One region of the Paenibacillus sp. FSL M7-0420 genome, then DNA from elsewhere that is predicted to be linked to it. Evidence: riboswitches for the same ligand, from Rfam matches in the RefSeq annotation. Region 1 holds a riboswitch; the other holds the start of a gene.
What was found. A riboswitch is a leader RNA that binds a small molecule or an ion and turns the genes downstream of it on or off. The one in region 1 is predicted to bind cobalamin.
Positions count from the first base shown of each region.

Region 2: linked by a shared signal. The riboswitch ahead of MKX51_RS00770 (anaerobic ribonucleoside triphosphate reductase) and the one ahead of MKX51_RS07545 (energy-coupling factor ABC transporter permease) in region 1 are both predicted to bind cobalamin.

Region 1 is NZ_JBBOCJ010000001.1:1,771,239-1,775,768, forward strand. Features, by position in the region: gene MKX51_RS07535 (IS4 family transposase) at 1-442, shown strand, start outside; gene MKX51_RS07540 (ArsR/SmtB family transcription factor) at 854-1,786, opposite strand; cobalamin riboswitch at 1,926-2,119, shown strand; gene MKX51_RS07545 (energy-coupling factor ABC transporter permease) at 2,505-3,269, shown strand; gene MKX51_RS07550 (energy-coupling factor ABC transporter substrate-binding protein) at 3,269-3,562, shown strand; gene cbiQ (cobalt ECF transporter T component CbiQ) at 3,559-4,347, shown strand; gene MKX51_RS07560 (energy-coupling factor ABC transporter ATP-binding protein) at 4,412-4,530, shown strand, end outside.
Region 2 is NZ_JBBOCJ010000001.1:176,506-181,035, forward strand. Features, by position in the region: gene nrdG (anaerobic ribonucleoside-triphosphate reductase activating protein) at 1-332, opposite strand, end outside; gene MKX51_RS00770 (anaerobic ribonucleoside triphosphate reductase) at 329-2,314, opposite strand; cobalamin riboswitch at 2,624-2,854, opposite strand; gene MKX51_RS00775 (MTH1187 family thiamine-binding protein) at 3,195-3,503, shown strand; gene MKX51_RS00780 (sugar phosphate isomerase/epimerase family protein) at 3,552-4,331, shown strand; tRNA gene MKX51_RS00785 (tRNA-Thr) at 4,431-4,502, shown strand.

The DNA.
Region 1 (4,530 bases):
TGAAACCGTCATTACCAATCTACCGGCTGCTGAATTCTCACCGGATGAACTCCGGGAACTGTATCACCTGCGATGGGGGATTGAGACCTCTTTCCGGGCCTTAAAATACACCATCGGTCTGACCCATTTTCACGCAAAGAAGCAAGAGTCCATTACCCAAGAGATATTCGCAAGAATGATCCTCTACAATTTCGCTGAAATGATTACCTCGCACGTAGTCATTTCCCAAAAGGATAAACGGCACCTCTACCAAGTCAACTTCACGGTGGCCGTTCACGTCTGTAGACATTTCCTGCGCTCCAAGGGCGATGGACCCCCGCCTGATGTGGAAGCTTTGATTCGCAAAAATATGTTGCCGATTCGTCTCACCCGTCCTGGGCAAAGGAATACACGCAGAATACGTAGCAAATCCGCCATTAGCTTCGTCTACAGAGTAGCATAATTCGGTTCGCATGAACATTTTTTTAAGTGGATCTTCCATCCGCTTTGTTTGCTATGCGCTTTTTTCCTTCCTTACACCAAAAACAAACGGCATAGGACGTTTCCCCATACCGTTTTGGATTCTCTTTATTAATTCCAAACTTATCTTTGAACTTATCTTAATGACATTGGCATTTGTGCACCTGAGTCGGCGGAAAGTGGGCGATGAGCAGAAATGAGGAGCATTAGCTCCAAAAGTAGCTGAATCGAAAACTAACCTAATTAGTCTAACTAATCTATCTCCACTACCTACCTACCTACCTACCTACCTACCTACCTACCTACCTACCTACCTACCTACCTACCTACCTACCTACCTACCTACCTACCTACCTACCTACCTACCTACCTTCTACACACCCTAATCTGGCTTTCATATAGAACCCGGCAAATCTGCCACGCCATCTGTATAAAACAACTCAAACACAAGATCCTCGTTGTAATTGCCGAAGCCTTTGCCGAACAGGGTGAGGCCGCCGATGTGCTCGGCATCCTCCTCGACAGAGAGCCGGAAGGTCCATTGTTTGTTGCGGATGCCTACCTGATCCAGGGTGACCTCCGACAGCTTTTGCCCATCCATGAAGGTGCCTGACTGCGTAATCCGCAGCTGCTTGAGCAGGCCGTATTGATTGGTGAGTGCAGGCCACCAGGCCGGGGTGTATTTTCCCGGATTATCTCCGTAGTCACCGGGGCTGGTCCAGAAGCCGAGCGATTGTCCGTTCAGCGTGAAGGTAATATCCGACGGCCAGTTGTTGTTGACCGACGGGGCTTCGGAGGCGATCTCCATCGTGATGGCAAGCTCCTCCGGCTGCTGGCTCGACAGCAGGAAATTCGGGATTTTATACTCGACGAACCCCTTGCCGAACCAGAGAATCCCGGCGTTCACCCGCTCCTGGTCCCAGAAATAACGGGGATCGTCAAAGTGTCCGATGACCCTCTCCGTCGTAGACAGTCCACAGGTAGGCTCAATCTGGAAGTCGGAATAATGCCCCACCGGAATGTCCTTGCGGTACCCCCTGCGCGGAGTCCGGGCTTGTCCCGGAAAAACAATCTCAGCCCCGTCGGCGGCCAGTGTACAGATCTTCTGCAGACCGCTTTTGCCGGGAGCCATATGGCTGCGGATCAGCCCGGCGGCTTCGAGCTTGCGCACATGCATGGTCATAATCGCACTGCTGAGCTTGAGGGCTGCGGCCAGCTCCTTCACGTTCATGGGCTTCTCGGACAGCAGCCGCAGCATATGCAGGCGCACGGTACTGGACAGGGCCTCGTACACGGGCAGGGATTGTTCGGTTAGATCAAGTTTCATCGGATGCCTCCACGTTCAGGTTATATAGTTAATAATTATATTACTCAAATAAAATTTCTACAAGCCATGATTGGCTTCAGGACAGCTTTTCCAATTTATATCACAGACACGCTAAGCCCGGTCCGCTATGATGTGAGATGAATTAGCGATGAAACAAGGTGCTCTTGCCGGAAGCGGCAAGGGATAACAGGGAATCGGGTGCAACTCCCGAGCGGTCCCGCCACTGTATGGAAGAGCTGCACTTCATGAGGTCACTCGGGAAGCCCCGGGGAAGACGAAGTCTGCGGCGCCTGTATTCCAAGCCAGGAGACCTACCTTGTCGATGCACACCACGACTCTACGCGGATAGGAGCGGTGTACGGATAGGTTAATGAGAAGAGGCGTTCTGCCCTGATGGACCGGAGGAATCTTGGAATCTTAGAGATGACCCCCGGCTTACAGCTGCGGGATACAAGGACACGGCCCATAGTGATGGGACGATGAGAAGCACCTTGTTTCGCTTGGCTGCGTGCAGCGCGCTCTATCGAACTTGCCTGCGTACATACACTCCCACCCTTTAGGGTGGGTTTTTTGGAATATAAGGATTTTTATGCTTCACGCTATAAATCATCCTTATATTCCTCGCTGAAACGTACCGTCCTATAAAAGGACGGCAAAGATGTTTCCACTTGGGCTTTAAGATCTGTAATGGGAAAACAACAAACATGGAGGGTGACAAATGAAAAAGCACAGATGGTGGAGCTTTGCGGCACTGGTTGCCGGATTTACGGTGTACTTTATGCTGAATGAACCGGGGACGGCCCGGGCAATGCACATTATGGAAGGATTCCTGCCGGTAGGCTGGGCGGTGTTCTGGTGGACGGCGTTTATCCCGTTTTTTGTGCTCGGAATCTTCAAGCTGAAATCCATGACAAGGGAGAATCCGGAACTGAAGCTGCTGCTGGGCCTGGCCGGGGCGTTTACCTTCGTACTGTCTGCGCTCAAAATGCCTTCCGTGACCGGAAGCAGCTCCCACCCCACGGGTACCGGACTTGGTGCGGTTATGCTGGGGCCGCTGCCTATGAGCGTAATCGGCTCGATTGTCCTGCTGTTTCAAGCGCTGCTGCTGGCGCACGGAGGGATTACTACGCTCGGGGCCAATGCGTTCTCGATGGCGGTGGCGGGTCCTTTTGCCGGCTATGCAGTGTATAAGCTGATGATGAAGCGGCCGGACCGTGAGAAGCTGGCGTTGTTCTGTGCGGCTGCGGTAGCGGATCTGAGTACGTATGTAGTGACTTCCTTTCAGCTGGCGGTGGCTTTTCCGGCGGCGGATGGCGGCGTGCTGGCTTCTTTTCTCAAATTCGGGGGCATCTTTGCCGTGACGCAAATCCCGCTGGCCATCAGTGAAGGGCTGTTGACGGTACTGCTCTGGAACTGGCTGAAATCGTATAGTCCGAATGAATTGTCGCTTCTGAAACGCAAGGTGAACGGAGGAAGAGCCTAATGAGCAATAAATGGAAAAATGGGTTGATGCTGCTGGTTGTTATTCTGCTGGTTATTCTGCCGCTGCTGCTGGTCAATGGGGAATTCGGCGGGGCCGATGATGCGGCTGAAGGTGTGATTACCGAGATGAATCCTGACTATAAGCCGTGGTTCAAGCCGCTGACCGAGCTGCCGGGTGAGACGGAGAGTATGCTGTTTGCATTGCAGGCAGCGATTGGTGCCGGTGTGATCGGTTATACCTTGGGGCTGCTCAAGGGCAAGCAGGGCGGGACGAAGCAGCATAGCAGCAAGTGATTCGGCGGATTGACGTTCTCTCCTACAATAATGCTCTGCGCCAGTTATCCCCGATGTGGAAAAGCTCGTTCGCAGCCCTGATGTTCCTGCTCTCTTACACTGTACATCCGGTACTACAGGCTGCAATCACCCTATGGATGATGTCCTGGTGTGTATTGCAGGCCCGTATTCCCTTGCGTGCTTATGGCATGCTGTTCGGCACAGCGCTGCTGTTCTATGCGCTTAGCGTACCGGCGCTGCTCGTGGAATTCGGGCATCCGGCTGCGGGAGAGGCAGGGATATTCCCGCTTCCGGGACTGAATCTGCCCGTATATGTCACAGCGGCGGGACTTCAGCGGGCAGGGGAGCTGCTGGCCAGAATCTCTGCCTGTATGAGTTGTTTCTTTTTCCTGATGTTCACTACTCCGTTCAGTGAGCTTTTGCAGGTGCTGCGCAGGCTGCGGATGCCGCAGATTGTTCTGGAGCTGATGCTGATTATGTACCGCTTCTTATTCCTGCTGAGTGATGCAGCGCATGGGCTGCTGCTGGCCCGCAGGCTGCGCGGAGGCCGTAGAGGCTATAAGGCGAAGCTGCGTGAGACTGCGGCTATGGCAGGAGCGCTGTTCGGCAACACGATGCACCGGTATAACGGACTATCGCAGGGGCTGCTGGCCCGCGGATTCACCGATGAGATTATTCTGCCGCCTTATACGGCGCGTCCTGTGCCGCGGCGCTATGCTGTCCAGGCGTATTCCGGGATAGCAGTGCTGGTGCTGGCGCAGCTCTGGCTGTGGACGCGGGGGTGAAATCATGCGCAAAGTACAACAACTTCCGATCGTCCAAATCACATTAGAGGAGCAAGTGATAGATATGGAATATAGTCTGGCTTGTGACGGAGTGGTGTTCCATTACCCGGATACGAAGGAGCCTGCACTGCATGAACTGACGTTCTCCATCCCCTCAGGCAGCAAGACGGCGGTGCTCGGTCA
Region 2 (4,530 bases), 1.6 Mb from region 1:
GCCGTAAGCTCCTCGTACGTATAACCGGTATAGATCCAGATTGGGAAGTCCGGCAGCTCGGCGCGCAGCTCGTGAATGAAGTCTGCAGCCTCCTCAGCCGAGAAAAAAGGGTCCCCGCCCGCCAGCGTCAAGCCGTCCAGCAGCGGATTGCCTGCAATCTCTTCTATGATCTCCCGCCGCCGCTCCGGGGTGAAGACTTCCCCGAAGTTAAAGTTCCAGGTCTTCGGGTTGAAGCAGCCCGGGCAGCGGTGGCGGCAGCCGCTGATGAAGAGGACGGCCCGCAGGCCTTCCCCTTCATTGATCGACTCCGGGTAATATCCGCAGATGTTCATAGATGCTTAACACGGTCCCGGACTTCGGCTTGCTTGGCCGCATTGAAGCGGGTCTGATAGTCACCGGTCAGATACCCGGTAACCCGGCGCAGACGGCGGATATGGGTGGTATCCTCATGGGCATTGCAGGTCGGGCAATTCGTACCGATGACCCCTTCATAGCCGCAGCCGGAGCAGCGGTCAATCGGATGGTTAATGCTGAAGTAGCTGATGTCCTGCTCCAGCGCGTATTTGATGATTTTGACGAAGGCTGCAGGGTTGCTCCGGGCATTGCCGTTCAGTTCGACATAGGAGATCGCTCCGGCGTTGCAATATTCATGGAACGTGGCTTCCAGGCTGATCTTCTTGGCTGCGCTCAGTTCATGGTAGACCGGAATGTGGAACGAGTTCGTATAATATTCACGGTCGGTTACCCCAGGGATAGAGCCTAGCACCTTGCGGTCGATCTTGGTAAATTTGCCGGAAAGACCCTCGGCCGGCGTGGCGAACAAGGTGATGTTGAGGTTAAGCTCCTCGCTCTTGCGGTCGCAATATTCACGCATGTGGCGGACGATGGCTACAGCCTTGGCGTGAATCTCCATATCTTCGCCGTGGTGCTTGCCGTACATGGCCTTCATGCATTCCGCCATCCCGATGAAGCCCAGTGACAGGCTGCCGTGCTTCAGCAGTTCGCCTACACTGTCATCAGGGGCAAGCTGCTCGCCGCCTTCCCAGACGCCTTCACGCATCATGAAATCGGAGGCTTTGGCCTTCTGGGAAGCCTGGATACGGAAGCGGTGCAGCAGGCCGTCCAGCGCAATATCCATATAGTGATTGAGGTCGTCGAAGAACCCTTCTTCATCAGCAGCGAGGCGGCGGCCGGTTATCGTGCCGTGGGCCAGTCCAAGACGCACCAGGTTGAGCGTGTTGAAGGACAGGTTGCCTTTGCCGGAGCAATGGTTGCGTCCGAAGCGGTCGCCGAGCACACGGGTCCGGCAGCCCATCGTAGCGAACTCGGTATCCGGGTCAGCCGGATCGTAATACTGCATGTTCAGCGGAGCGTCCAGATTGGCGAAGTTCGGATACAATCTGCGCGCCGAGCACTCCGCTGCCTTCAGGAACAGCTCGTAGTTAGGATCACCCGGTTGCTGGTTAATGCCTTGCTTGCATTTGAAGATCTGAATCGGGAACACCGGCGTCTCCCCGCTGCCCAGTCCATTCATCGTGGCCGTCAGCAGCGAGCTGATCACCAGCTGGCCCTCCGGGGAGGTGCAGGTGCCGTAGTTGATGCTGGTAAAAGGAATCTGGCCGCCGGAGCGGCTGGACATCGTATTCAGGTTATGTACCATACTCTCTGCGGCCTGCAGGGTCTCGCTCTGCGTCTCCTTCAGGGCAAAACGGAAGGCCCGCGGATACTGCTCAGCCAGATCGCTGCGGCTCATCGTAATCTCCCCAAGCTCCGAACCCTCTGCGTTCTCCTCGAAATACTCCAGACCTTTGCGGAAGAGCTTGGAGAAGGATTTGGTCACATAAGGGGCCAGATCATAATCCAGCTTGTTGGCGGACACACCGCCGTACTGCGCATTCTGCTGCGACTGGAAAATAATCGCCACCAGCGACATCGCCGTCATAATCGAGTTGGGAGGCCGTACGCTGCCGTTGCCGGTGTTGAAGCCTTCACGGAGAAGCCGTTCGAACGGGATGAAGATGCAGTTGGTAGTTCCGATGGCGTATTGATCCAGGTCATGTACATAGACGACATTATCCAGGGTAGCCTGTACCAGCTGCGGCGGCATGGTGAAGTTGCGGGCATACCATTTGGAGTATTCACTGCCGAACTTGCTCATTTTGCCGGAGAAGCTCTCCCCGTTCAGGTTCGCATTCTCGCGCAGCAGATCCAGATCCCGGCTGTCGATAATATCCCGTCCCAGATGAATGACCTCTTCCAAAAGATCCTCCTGTGCAGCTTGTCCTTCGTTATAACGTTTCTCCAGCAGCGTCATTATATAACTCTCTCCTCTCGGGTATTGTAAGCGTTAAAAAAGCACCCCCGGCCGGGAAGGCCGGAAATGCCCGAATGCATGATGCAAAGATCCGGGAAACGGAAATTTGCCTGTGGTCTGGGTGGAACATACGAGCAGACACAAGGGCGATAGCTTACGCCCGTTCTTGTATATTCCGCAGAGCCGATACCTGAAAATAATCCCCGATCGTCCTCAGGTATCGGCAGCCTCTGACCCGAATGACGGAAGGCTAACTCTGCTATTGCAGGCCGCATACGGACACCTCCCCTGTTCCTCGCAGGAGTCTAAGCGGTGCCACCGAAACAGGCAGGTCTCCTGGCTTCCGGCAACTCCTCCGGCGCCTTCCCGGGGGGCTTATTCCGCCCCTTAGTGGCAATTAGCCGGAGAATGCGGCCCTGGGCATCGCACCCTGGGAGCATCCGGTTACAGTGGCGGGACCGCAGCGGTTTTGCACCGCGCTTCCCTATTAAGTCGCACCTCTATTACAAGAGGTGAAACACCCGTTTCTACTATATTTTGTTGTTATCTATTAAAGCTACCGCAATATATTGTGTTTGTAAATGTTTTTTTGCAATCCCGCACGGGGAGCGGGTTCGGCGCTTTTACTCACAGCTGATCCACAGTTAGTCCACAGGTAATCCACAACTTTCCTCTGAATCTGCCGTGAATGTTTCATAAAATCTCCGAAAATACGCCACAAAGAATCCATAAATAGAGTGCGTCTAATCCTGGTAATCATTTTGACGGATATTAATAGAATAGAGAGGGTGCAGGTGATTTGTAGCAAGCCTGGCGAAGCGTTACAATAAAGAGGAAAAGTTAGAGGCAGGCACATCAGATCATTAGGAGGCAGTTCACAATGGCAATTGGCGAAGTGACCGTTATTCCGGTTGGGACAGGCAGCACCAGTCTCAGCAGCTATGTGGCCGAGATGCAGCGCGTGTTGGAGACGGTGGAGGGCATTACCTATGAGCTTACTTCCATGGGTACGATTATTGAGGGTCCGGTAGCGCGGATTCTGGCTGCGGTAGAAGCGCTGCATGAGTCGCCGTTCACCGCCGGGGCGCAGAGAGTCTCAACCTCGCTCAAGATCGATGACCGGCGCGACAAGACCTCGACCAGCCGCAGCAAGCTGGAATCCGTGGAGCGCAAGCTACAGGGGAAGTAGCGGGAATATAGTATCCAATCAGAAATGACGATAAGGAGCGGATTCTTCATGACAACAGCAGCACAGCAGATCGGAATTCAAATGTATACACTGCGCGACCAGACGGAGCGCGATTTCCTCGGCACACTGGCCAAGGTGGCAGAGATGGGGTACCAGGCAGTGGAATTCGCCGGTTATTTCGGTGTATCTGCAGGGGAACTGCGCCGTAAGCTGGATGAACTTGGCCTGGCGGCCCCCTCGGCGCATGTAGGCCTGGACTTCAGCAGTCTGGATAAGATGGAACAGGCCTTAGCCAAAGAGATTGAATACGCGGTAGAGCTCGGACTGCAATATATAATCACCCCGTCGGCACCGCTTCCGCCGAATCCTTCCATAGAGGATGTAACGAGAATCATTCCATTCCTGGAGAAGGCTTCCGCGATGGTCCGGGCGGCGGGGATGCAGTACGGCTACCACAACCATGATTATGAATTCAAAGAGGTTGACGGCAAGGCGGTCATCGATATCTGGCTGGAGCAGATTCCTGCCGAGCATATGCTGGCTGAGTTTGATCTGGGATGGGTATACAGGGGTGGAGCCCGGCCCGTTGATTATGTGTCACGGTACGCCGGCCGTGTTCCGCTGGTTCACATTAAGGACTTCGGAGCAGACAATGAGGAGACCGATCTCGGAAAGGGAGAGGTCGATTTCCGGAGCGTCTTCGAGATCGCGGAGCAGAGCGGAATTCTCTATTATATTGTAGAACAAGAGGCTTATGAGGTATCCTCCCTAGCAAGCGCTAAGCTCGCGCTGGATTATTTCCGCGGGCTGGGACTGATGCACGGCTAATGCACGGCTGAGGATACAGCAACCAGCGGAAAAAGGGGTTGCGTTTTCCGCTGGAAGAGTTATAATATTTTTTGCTTGGCAGGACAGCAAAGCCTGTTCGCTGGTGTAGCTCAGGGGTAGAGCAACGCACTCGTAATGCGTAGGCCGGGGGTTCAATTCCCTTCACCAGCATTTGTAAGAACTCAATAGTGGCGCGGCT